Regions from separate parts of the Brevibacillus sp. MS2.2 genome, predicted to be linked through region 1. Evidence: riboswitches for the same ligand, from Rfam matches in the RefSeq annotation. Region 1 holds a riboswitch; the other holds the start of a gene.
The links. A riboswitch is a leader RNA that binds a small molecule or an ion and turns the genes downstream of it on or off. The one in region 1 is predicted to bind lysine.
Positions count from the first base shown of each region.

Region 2: linked by a shared signal. The riboswitch ahead of dapD (2,3,4,5-tetrahydropyridine-2,6-dicarboxylate N-acetyltransferase) and the one ahead of HP568_RS19005 (amino acid permease) in region 1 are both predicted to bind lysine.

Region 1 covers NZ_JABSUZ010000022.1:6,985-12,031, reverse strand. The annotation lists gene HP568_RS19020 (inositol monophosphatase family protein) at 1-24, shown strand, start outside; gene HP568_RS19015 (CGNR zinc finger domain-containing protein) at 56-613, opposite strand; gene HP568_RS19010 (DinB family protein) at 776-1,270, shown strand; lysine riboswitch at 1,355-1,540, shown strand; gene HP568_RS19005 (amino acid permease) at 1,654-3,102, shown strand; gene HP568_RS19000 (hypothetical protein) at 3,183-4,046, shown strand; gene HP568_RS18995 (hypothetical protein) at 4,197-4,388, shown strand; gene HP568_RS18990 (hypothetical protein) at 4,381-4,527, shown strand; gene HP568_RS18985 (TolC family protein) at 4,745-5,047, shown strand, end outside.
Region 2 covers NZ_JABSUZ010000008.1:60,671-65,717, forward strand. The annotation lists gene HP568_RS09410 (aspartate aminotransferase family protein) at 1-1,128, opposite strand, end outside; gene dapD (2,3,4,5-tetrahydropyridine-2,6-dicarboxylate N-acetyltransferase) at 1,143-1,853, opposite strand; lysine riboswitch at 1,945-2,134, opposite strand; gene HP568_RS09420 (flavodoxin) at 2,274-2,714, shown strand; gene HP568_RS09425 (GNAT family N-acetyltransferase) at 2,783-3,331, shown strand; gene HP568_RS09430 (EcsC family protein) at 3,309-4,151, opposite strand; gene HP568_RS09435 (hypothetical protein) at 4,174-4,368, opposite strand; gene HP568_RS09440 (hypothetical protein) at 4,427-5,047, opposite strand, start outside.

The sequences.
Region 1 (5,047 bases):
ATCCAATTGACTCCCGCTTCATAAAGAACAGATAAAAAGGGTGAGCCTATGCGCATCACCCTTTCTCCTTTTTCCGTTCGCGAAAACGGCGCACCTTCATCAGGTTTCCGCACATTTTGTCATCACACCAGCGGCGCACCCGGTTGCGGCTTTCATCATAAAACACCCAGCAGCAATCCTCGTTGTCACATATTTTGACTCGCTCCAGATGCTGCGGGGCAAGCAACTCCGCGAAAGAGGCTGCAATTTGTGCCATGACGAGGGGCCAGCCCTCTGTTGAGCTGGATTGCTCTTGCTTGTAGCTACCCTCCTCTTCTACATACAACACCTGCACATGAAAAGGAGCGAGAGCCAAAGCTCTGTTCAATTCCGCTAGGTCCTCCTCTTGGAATCGCTCTCCACGGACAACTGCTTCCAGCATACGTCGCAAACGCTCGCGCAACTGCAAAAGTGAAGCGGCACACTCCTCATTCATCGGCAGCGGTGCGGTTAGCTTGTATGTTTGCAAAAAGGATGACAGCCATTCCTGGTTCTCCAGGCGATTTTCCCCACGACCAGAACCGCGCCAATCCCGCCAATCACTATTTAAAAAATCGATACAAAGCCAGTCCATGTCATCATCTCTCCTGACGAAACCCTTCATTTTCTCTCTTGTATGATCATACAGGATATGGTAATCTCTATTTGTAACCATCGTAATAACATTAACTGGTTACAATCTCATTTCTTATTGCTATTATAGCGTTTCATCAATCTGTTTCACAGGAGGAAGCGTATGAATCGGAAGGAATTGCTTTTGCACGGATGGGAATGTACGTATGACAAGGAAGACTGGTATCCACCCTTAAAAGAAGCGCTTTCCGGCGTATCAGCAGCCGAGGCGAGCTGGCGCCCTGTGGGAGAAGCAGCCAACACGATCTGGGAAAACGTCAGCCACCTTCTTTATTACAAAGAACGCCTGTTGCATCGTCTAATGGGCACTGAATTTCCTGGATCGGCTGAGACGAACGATGATACCTTCATCCCGTCCGGCGGTCCCGATGACGAAGACGCTTGGCAAGCTACTCTCGCTCGCATGGAAAGCGTCCACCGCCACATTCACGAAAAGCTTTCCTTGCTGACGGATGAGGAGTTAAATCAGATGGCTACTTATACGCCCATTTACCAAAATGTGATGAGTCTGGTCCTGCATGATGCGTTTCATACGGGACAAATCGTCCAAATTCGCAAGCTGCAAGGCTCCTGGCCTGCCAGACGATCATTTGAATAACAAAATTTCACATTGATTAATCACAAACAATCCTTTATAGTTGATGAATCACATAATTTCATACATGTTATCCTCATCTTTCACGGTGAGGATAGAGGTCGCGGCTTTTATATCATCCTGTACGAGATTCAGAGAAAATCAATGACTCCAGGTAAGGAAAATCCGCCGAAGCTCATATCGCGTCTCTGTGCGATTGGGTTGGGGCTGTACTCGAAAGGGGCAGAACTGTCACGTTTGCATGCCAAGCAAACGTGGTGAGCTATCTTCAGTGAAGGCTTGGTGGGGATTGGATGATACCGCCCTATGCCATTTTTTTGGCTATGGCGGTTTTTTCGTTTCCGACCTTCCTTCTCAAAAATCAAGAAAGGTCGTGCAAGCAGCTTATGTCACAAAATCAATTGCAACGTGGTTTAAAAGCCCGACACCTGACGATGATCGCCATCGGCGGCTCGATTGGGACGGGATTGTTTCTTGCGAGTGGAGGCTCGATCCACTCCGCCGGACCTGGTGGAGCTTTAGTCGCCTATCTCGCCATTAGTATCATGGTTTACTTTTTAATGACCAGCTTGGGGGAAATGGCGGCCTTCATGCCTGTTTCCGGTTCGTTTTCGACGTATGCCACACGGTTCGTCGATCCATCTCTCGGTTTTGCTCTCGGCTGGAACTACTGGTACAACTGGGCCATTACCATTGCCGTCGAGCTGTCAGCTTCCGCACTCATTATGAAATATTGGTTCCCGGATACCCCAGCGATATTGTGGAGTGCTTTGTTCCTCGGATTGCTGTTTGCCTTGAATCTCCTGTCTGTGAAAGCCTATGGAGAATCTGAATATTGGTTCGCCTTGATTAAAGTAATAACGGTTATCATCTTTATTATTGTGGGTGTGTTGATGATTTTTGGCATTATGGGCGGTCAAGCAGTCGGCTTCCAAAACTTCACCAAAGGCGACGCGCCATTCAACGGCGGCTTCATGGCCCTGCTCGGTGTCTTTATGATTGCCGGATTCTCTTTTCAAGGGACAGAGCTGGTTGGTGTCGCAGCTGGAGAGAGCGAAGACCCTGCCCGCAACATTCCGAAGGCCATCCGTCAAATTTTTTGGCGCATCCTGCTCTTCTACATTCTCGCTATTTTGATCATCGGGTTGCTGGTTCCATACGATAATCCAAATCTGATCAGCGGCGACCTTACGGATATTGCGATCAGCCCGTTTACGATTGTATTTGAAAATGCCGGTTTTGCTTTTGCAGCATCCGTCATGAATGCCGTTATTCTCACGTCAGTATTGTCTGCTGGTAACTCTGGCATGTACGCCTCTACACGCATGCTGTGGAACCTGGCAAAAGAAGGAAAAGCACCAAAATGGTTCGCAAAAGTAACCGGTAACGGCGTACCGATCAATGCCCTGATCTTGACTGCGCTCATCGGCGCCCTTGCTTTTCTGTCCTCTCTGTTTGGAGAAGGCGAAGTGTATGTCTGGCTTTTGAATGCTTCCGGTATGTCCGGCTTCATCGCTTGGCTGGGAATTGCAATTAGTCACTACCGTTTCCGCAAAGCGTTTATCGCTCAGGGCCGTGACTTAAGCGAATTGCCTTATCGGGCAAAGTGGTTCCCGTTTGGTCCGATTTTTGCCTTCATCATTTGCTGTATCGTTATTTTGGGGCAAAACTATTCCGCATTCATGGGTGGAACGATCGACTGGTATGGCGTCCTGGTCTCTTACATTGGCCTGCCACTCTTCTTAATCATTTGGCTCGCTTATAAAGTCACCCAAAAGACCAAGCTCGTCCCTCTAGAACAAGTAGACTTCAGCATGGATGAATACACGAAGTAATCGAAGAAAAATTACGGACTTCCGTTATCTAAACGGGAGTCCTTTTTCGTGTTTGCCAGCATATGTGAGGAGAGTAGAACATGCAAATCCAATCGTATTCCCGCTACCTATCCCCCCAGCTTCCAACTAACCAAACTGTACCTAAAATGGTGACAGGAACTAGTTTGGCATTGCCCAAGCTCGATACTGTAGACCTTCGTTCACACAAGGCACGCGAGCTACCTGCTGATGCCATCGAACATCACAGCGTCCAATTTTTCTTTAGCACAGAGATTAATGAGCGTTTGGATAAAATTTTCGCAGATAAACCACCTGAGGCTCGCAAGGCCTTTGACCACATCCTGGAGCGAAATTTTTTCAACTCCCAATCCACCTACACCGATGAAGAAAGAGCTGCTTTGGTAGAAGTGGGTTTAACCCAAGGCAAATATTTGGCAGACCAATACATGGCTGATGAAAAACATGCTGCTGAATTTTTGGATACCCTTCATCTGCTTGCTGGCGTTGCCAAAACACGAAAGGTTGACCCTGCAACTGGCAGTGTCAGCTACGTAGAGCTTCCGCAAAAACCGCAGGGGGCGCCGAACGACTATGTTAATCCGTCCAAGCTGATGGAGCGGTATGACCCTAAAGCCTACAAAAAAATGCAAGCGGTCACAACCAATCAAACAGAGAAAGTAAGCATGCTGATTCAATTCGTCAAAAAGCTGCAACATCGTCCAGACTGGATCGCACAATACCGGAACGAACAAGCTACACTTCTCTCTGATTTAAAAAATACAAAAATCGCTAACCGTTTTGAGAATGTAAATACAAAGGACGCCACTGACTTTGTTCGTCAAATGAATACGCTTGCTGAAAATGCTTCCGTTTCTGCCTTCACACCATTGCTACAAACGAATCTTGCCTCTTTTATGATGATCCTGGCCAAGAAAACGAGTTAACTTCACAAAGATGATCGTCACAGCCTCCGCCCGAACTTCCCTGGGACTGGGGCTGTTTTTTCTTGTGTAGTACCAATCTCTTTCCTTTTCCAGTTAAGGAAAGGGACTGGCAGGTGGTGGACATACTAACCCGTAAAGGAGGAGACGAACATGGATGACAATCGCGAAAACGACCTGCCTGATTTCAAACAACTGGATGACAGACTGATCGCTCAACCTCCGACTAGCCCAATAATCGCAATCCGTACCAATCTGGACAAGGAACCAAATGACGTCGACAATCCGTATGTGCAGCAAGACTCTACACCCACTGGACAAAATAAGGGGGAAGCAAATGACTGATCGCATCTCAAATGAAAAGCCGGACATGGGTTATAACGGAAGCAATATGCATGGTTATTCCCTTACACCAAAGGAAGGGACATTGGATCAAGCTGACAAGACGACTGCGGCAAAAAAAGAAAACAGGGAGAAAGAATAGTTTTTCCCCATTACGAAGAACAATTCCCCTTTGGGAAAACAGGTAGATGCTCACTTTGCCTTTTTCCTGAAGGGGATTTCTTTTGGATTTCTAACCAAGAACATGGTGAAAAAACATTTTCTTATTGACGAAATTCTATTGGAAATATATACTTTTCATGGATTTGATAATGAGAATCGTTATCAAATATTTGCATATATAATCAGGAGGTTGCCCCATGAAATCCAGGCTCTTCAAACACATTTACAGCACAACATTAGTCACTTTTCTCCTCACAGGTGGCGCCCATATAGCTCTGGCCGCACCACTCATGGCCACTGCTGAACAGACGGATGTTTCCCCTTTGTCGCTAGATTTCGCAGTTGAACAGGCAATTAAGAACAGCGTTGATCTGGAGGTGCTTCGGCTTGAATTAGATATTACGAAGTACGAAACATCCATCACACTGAGAGAAAAAGCAGAAATAAAAAAAGCCGATATCATGACTCTGGCTGATGCAAAAAAGAAATTCGAAGACGCT
Region 2 (5,047 bases), on a different contig from region 1:
CAGAGGTGGAAGCAGACGAACAATCGTTTTCTGCGTCACATCAACGAGAATTCCTTCGTCAAGCAATGCTTGCTGCAAGTGACTTACCTCCTCCGGGGTGGAAGAGAGCGGAATTCCAACCATCAAGCCTTTTCCGCGAAGGGATTGCAGCTGATCTGGAAGACGAGTTCGCAACGCTTCCAGGCCCGACCACAGGTACGCAATCACTTCTTCTACGTGAGCGATGAAGGCTGGATTAAGCAATTCGTCCAACACGACATTCCCCAGGGCAGCAGACAGTGGTGATGGTGCGAATGTCGTTCCATGATCCCCCGGTTTGAACTGGTTCATCAGCTTTGGACCAGCAATGACACCGCCGAGTGGAAGCCCTCCCCCTATGCCTTTGGCGAAAAGGATCAGGTCTGGCGTTACGCCTGCATGCTCATAAGCAAACAACTTTCCAGTTCTGCCCATTCCTGTCTGGATCTCATCCATGACAAAGAGCATACCTTCTTGTTCACAGATCGCAGCTACCTCTCGCAAGAACGCTTCCGTTAATGGCACGACACCGCCGGAACCCAAGACTGGCTCCATGAGGACCGCAGCGGGCTTTGCTTCCTGGCAAATCGCTCGCAATCCTTCCGTATCCTCCACATCCAGTTCATACACTGGAAAAGCCGGCTGAGGAAAGTCTTGATAGATGTGAGCCTGCCTCGTCAAACGCACTGCTCCGAGTGTTCGCCCGTGAAAGCTGTTCCGTAAGACAACGATGCCTTCACGACCTGCCCCCTCGTTTTTCGTCCATTTGTGAATCAGCTTGATCGCAGACTCTGTAGCCTCTGCACCAGAGTTGGTGAAAAACACTTTTCCACTAATGCTGTTCGCAACCAAACGCTCGGCCAAACGAATAGCCGGCTTGTTTAAAAATACATTGGAAATATGCAAGAAGCGCTCTCCCTGCTCACGCAGAGCCTGTACAATGCGCGGATGAGAATGCCCCAGAACGTTTACCGCGAGTCCGGTAAACAAGTCGAGATAGCTCTTCCCGTTCGTATCGTACAAGTAATTTCCTTCACCTTTTTCTATGGCAATCGGAAGTCTTTTGTAAGAGGAGACGATATATTGTTCATCAAGCGAACGCCAGTCCATGTGCACTCTCTCCCTTACAGTTGACGTAGCTCCTGCTTGATCTCTGTCTTGGAACGAGTTTTTTCATCGATTTGCTTGATCACGCGTGCAGGCGTTCCCGCAACTACTACGTATGGAGGTACATCTTCAATCACGACAGCACCCGCTGCAACCACAGCACCTTTTCCTACACGTACACCTTCCAGAATGACAGCATTTGCTCCGATGACAACATCATCCTCGACAACAACTGGCTGTGCAGATGGCGGCTCGATAACACCCGCAATAACCGATCCGGCGCCGATGTGGCAGTTTTTCCCGATGGTTCCACGTCCACCTACTACAACATTCATGTCGATCATCGTACCTTCACCGATCACTGCACCGATGTTAATGGAAGCACCCATCATGATGACCGCATTGTTACCGATTGTCACTTGGTCACGAATAATTGCGCCTGGCTCAATACGCGCTTGAATCCCTTTGGTATCCAGCAATGGAATAGCGGAGTTGCGGCGGTCGCTTTCTACAACATAATCTTCAATTTTGTCTGCGTTAGCAGCAAGCACTGGCTCAATCTCTTTCCACTCACCAAAAACAACACCAGTAGGACCAGTAATGAAGGCTTTGGAGCTCGCACCGAAGTCGATTCCCTCCAGGTTCCCTTTCACATATACCTTCACGGGTGTTTTCTTTTCGCTTTTTTGAATAAACGCGATAATTTCGTTAGCATCCATCATGTTCATAGTTACATCCTCCTCAAGATAACAGCATGGTAAATCAAAAAAAGCAATGAGTGCATTCGCTATCTCATTGCTCTTGATACTACATAAGCAAATCATAAATAGCGCTCCACAAAAAGACTTGAGGTCCCTTGTGACAGGATGTTCATTTTTCATGAGACACCCCAGCCTGTGCTACGTAGGGGCATAGCATAAGCTTCGGCGCTTTAGCCTTTCTTCCTTCTCCTGCCCCCTGGCAGATTGCGAAAAGACTTACTCTTCTTCGGCGCACCTCTATTTAGAGTACATTATTATAATTTTATTTAACTCTACCAAAATCAATGAAACGTGGCAATAAGAAAAAAGTTATTGACAACGATTCTCATTTTCATTATTTTATTACTGAGAATGATACTCATTATCTAAATGGAGGTTTTACGTTTTATGAGCATTTTGATGGTATACGCGAGCATGACAGGGAATACACAGGAAATTGCTGAAGCAATTGCAGAAGGTATTCGTTCAACTGGTGCTGAGCTGGAGATAAAAGAAGTAATGGATGCGAACGCAAAAGAACTAGAATCTTACGACGGAATCTTGCTTGGTGCCTACACATGGGGCGATGGCGAACTTCCAGACGAATGCCTGGATTTTTATGAGGAAATGGACGATATTGACCTCAGCGGGAAAAAGGTCGTTGCTTTTGGCTCTTGCGACTCCGCTTACGAGCATGTCGGTGCAGCTGTTGATATTTTGCTGAAAAAGGCGAGCGAGCGTGGTGCGGAAACTCCTCTGGAAGGTTTGAAAATCGAGCTTTCTCCTACTGCAAAAGAAGTGGAAACTTGCAAAGCATTTGGGGTATCGTTTGCTGAATTGCTCGGCTAATTGATGTTTCCCAAATAATCTGGCACATGTTATACTATCAATCCAACTTTTTAAGGAGGATTGATCTCATGACACTACATACGGACGAGATTCTCTTACGGCCTCTCCAACAACAAGACGCAGCCGAGCTCCTAGAGCTTCGGCTGCGTAATCATGACTTTCTCCAACCATTTGAACCAATCCGCCCCTCTTCCTTTCTGACCCTCCCAGGACAGCAAGAACAGATTTCACAAGCAGAGATTGATTTTGAACGCGGCACAGCCTATGCTTTCGGCGTATTCAGCCGCGAGGCCAAAAAGATGATGGGACGTGTAGCCTTATCGAATGTCGCCCGCGGCGCGTGGCAAAATGCAACGATTGGCTACTTTATGGATCAGTCTTGCAATGGCAAAGGCTATACGACATCCGCAGTAAATCTCGCCCTTCATTTTGCATTTTCTGATGCTAAACTGCACAGGGTACAAGCTGCTGTCATGCCTCGCAACCAAGCTTCCATTCGCGTCTTGGAAAAAAATCGTTTTCGCCAGGAAGGACTTTCGTTACGCTATTTGCAAATTAACGGTGTATGGGAGGACCATCTCCTCTACGCTCTTACTATTGAGGAGTGGTCTCAGTAATTTCCTCGCTCTTTTCGCTCTCACGCAGCCGCTCCAGGATGCGCCGTTTGCGGTACAACATCATCCCCGCTTCGGCGACATCCTGTACGGTTGAGCGGTTCAAATACGCCCCGAACAAAATACCTGCAATGGGCACCATTTGAAATAACTTTTTCCACCCAAAGTTTTCTGTGTACGTTACCACGACTTCACGCCATCCCTGCAATTGCGCCATTACCTCTCTCTGTGCATTTGGATCATCAAAGCGAGAGAGCTCAGCGAGTATCGCTTTTTTCCCTACGATGTCGGAGGAAGCAAACTGCAAGCATTTGACGACGAACAACCGCTCCCTCTTCTCTTCAGGTCGATAGCCATAGGCAAGAGCCATCTCTTGTAATACTTTTAGGGATGTCCCCATTAATAACGGGATATCGATCGCGAGGGTAAAAATCCCTCCGAAGCCAGTCGTCGCACCTTGTACCGTGGCAAAATTCGCTCGTGAATCCTTTAGCTCCATAGCGACATCATTCATCATCGTAAGCGGTACAGCGGCAATCTCCGCCTTGCCAATAACAGATATGCCCTGTCCCTCTAAGCGTTTACCAAACCGCTTGTAAATCGGTTCATCCTGCACCAAATAAGTACCACCTGTCTCAAGAAAAGCTGCCATTTCATCTACGGCTTTTCCCAGCTTCTCTTGAACGAATGCAGGCGTAATCCGATCCAACAGAACAAAAGGAAGTCTGCCAAGCTTTTCCCAGAACCACAAGTCGTTCTGATCCTTCTCCCAAGCCTCCACTTCACGTAATGCCGTAACTAATGTCTCCCTGGACTCCCTCAAACCCAATAACCTCCCTGGCTGCTCACTCAGATTCTCCTCGCCTCCACTGACATTGGTTGCGCAAGATGGACTTAATGTAGTCCTGCAACTCTTCCGATGAGGCGTGACGGACAAATTCTTTTTTATTTCTTACGATTCCCAGCTTCAAATGTTTCACTTCCTCTCCTTCGATCCGAAACCCGAACTTTTCCAGGATCGCCTTCTGCTCATTTGTCACAGGACTTCCTCCCCTTGTAGTCGAAAACCCCCATGCCAAAATGCAAGGGGGTCAATCGTTATTTCACTTCGACTGTAAATGTAATCGTTTCTTTTCGTTCATCAACGTCTGTTTTTTTGACTGATCTTTTTTGTCTTGTAACGAGTTGGCAAGTCTTGTTGCTAAGGATATTGGTTACTTTGATCTCGTATTTACCGGGCTGCTGCCGATCAATGTATTTGCTGATATCAAGTGATTCCAGTCCGTTACCAGTGTCGCCATCTCGATTGGAAGGCTTAATGGCAGTGATTTCTTTTCCTTCGTAGTAGATCTCGATCCGATTTTCTGAGGATATCGTAGCACTGCTATGCTCTTGTCTAGCACCGATGGCGTTCTCTCCATATTTCCACTCATACTTTGGCATATGGTAAGCGGAAGCCTTCCTGCTCTCTCTAACTTTCTTCGTTCCAGTTCGCTCTGCATACGTCGAGATGAGCTGTAAGTTTTCCAATTCAGCAAGATCGCTCTCAGATTCCACAGTCACAAGATCTCCATCTCGAAATTCCTTGCCCTCTTTTCCTCTCATGAACATCGGCGCTGATGATGGAGCCATACCTGAATCACCTGCATCACAACTTTGGGACGCTGGGATTGGTGGCGTATCCTCAATGACCTGTATGTAACCACACCATGTCTTGGC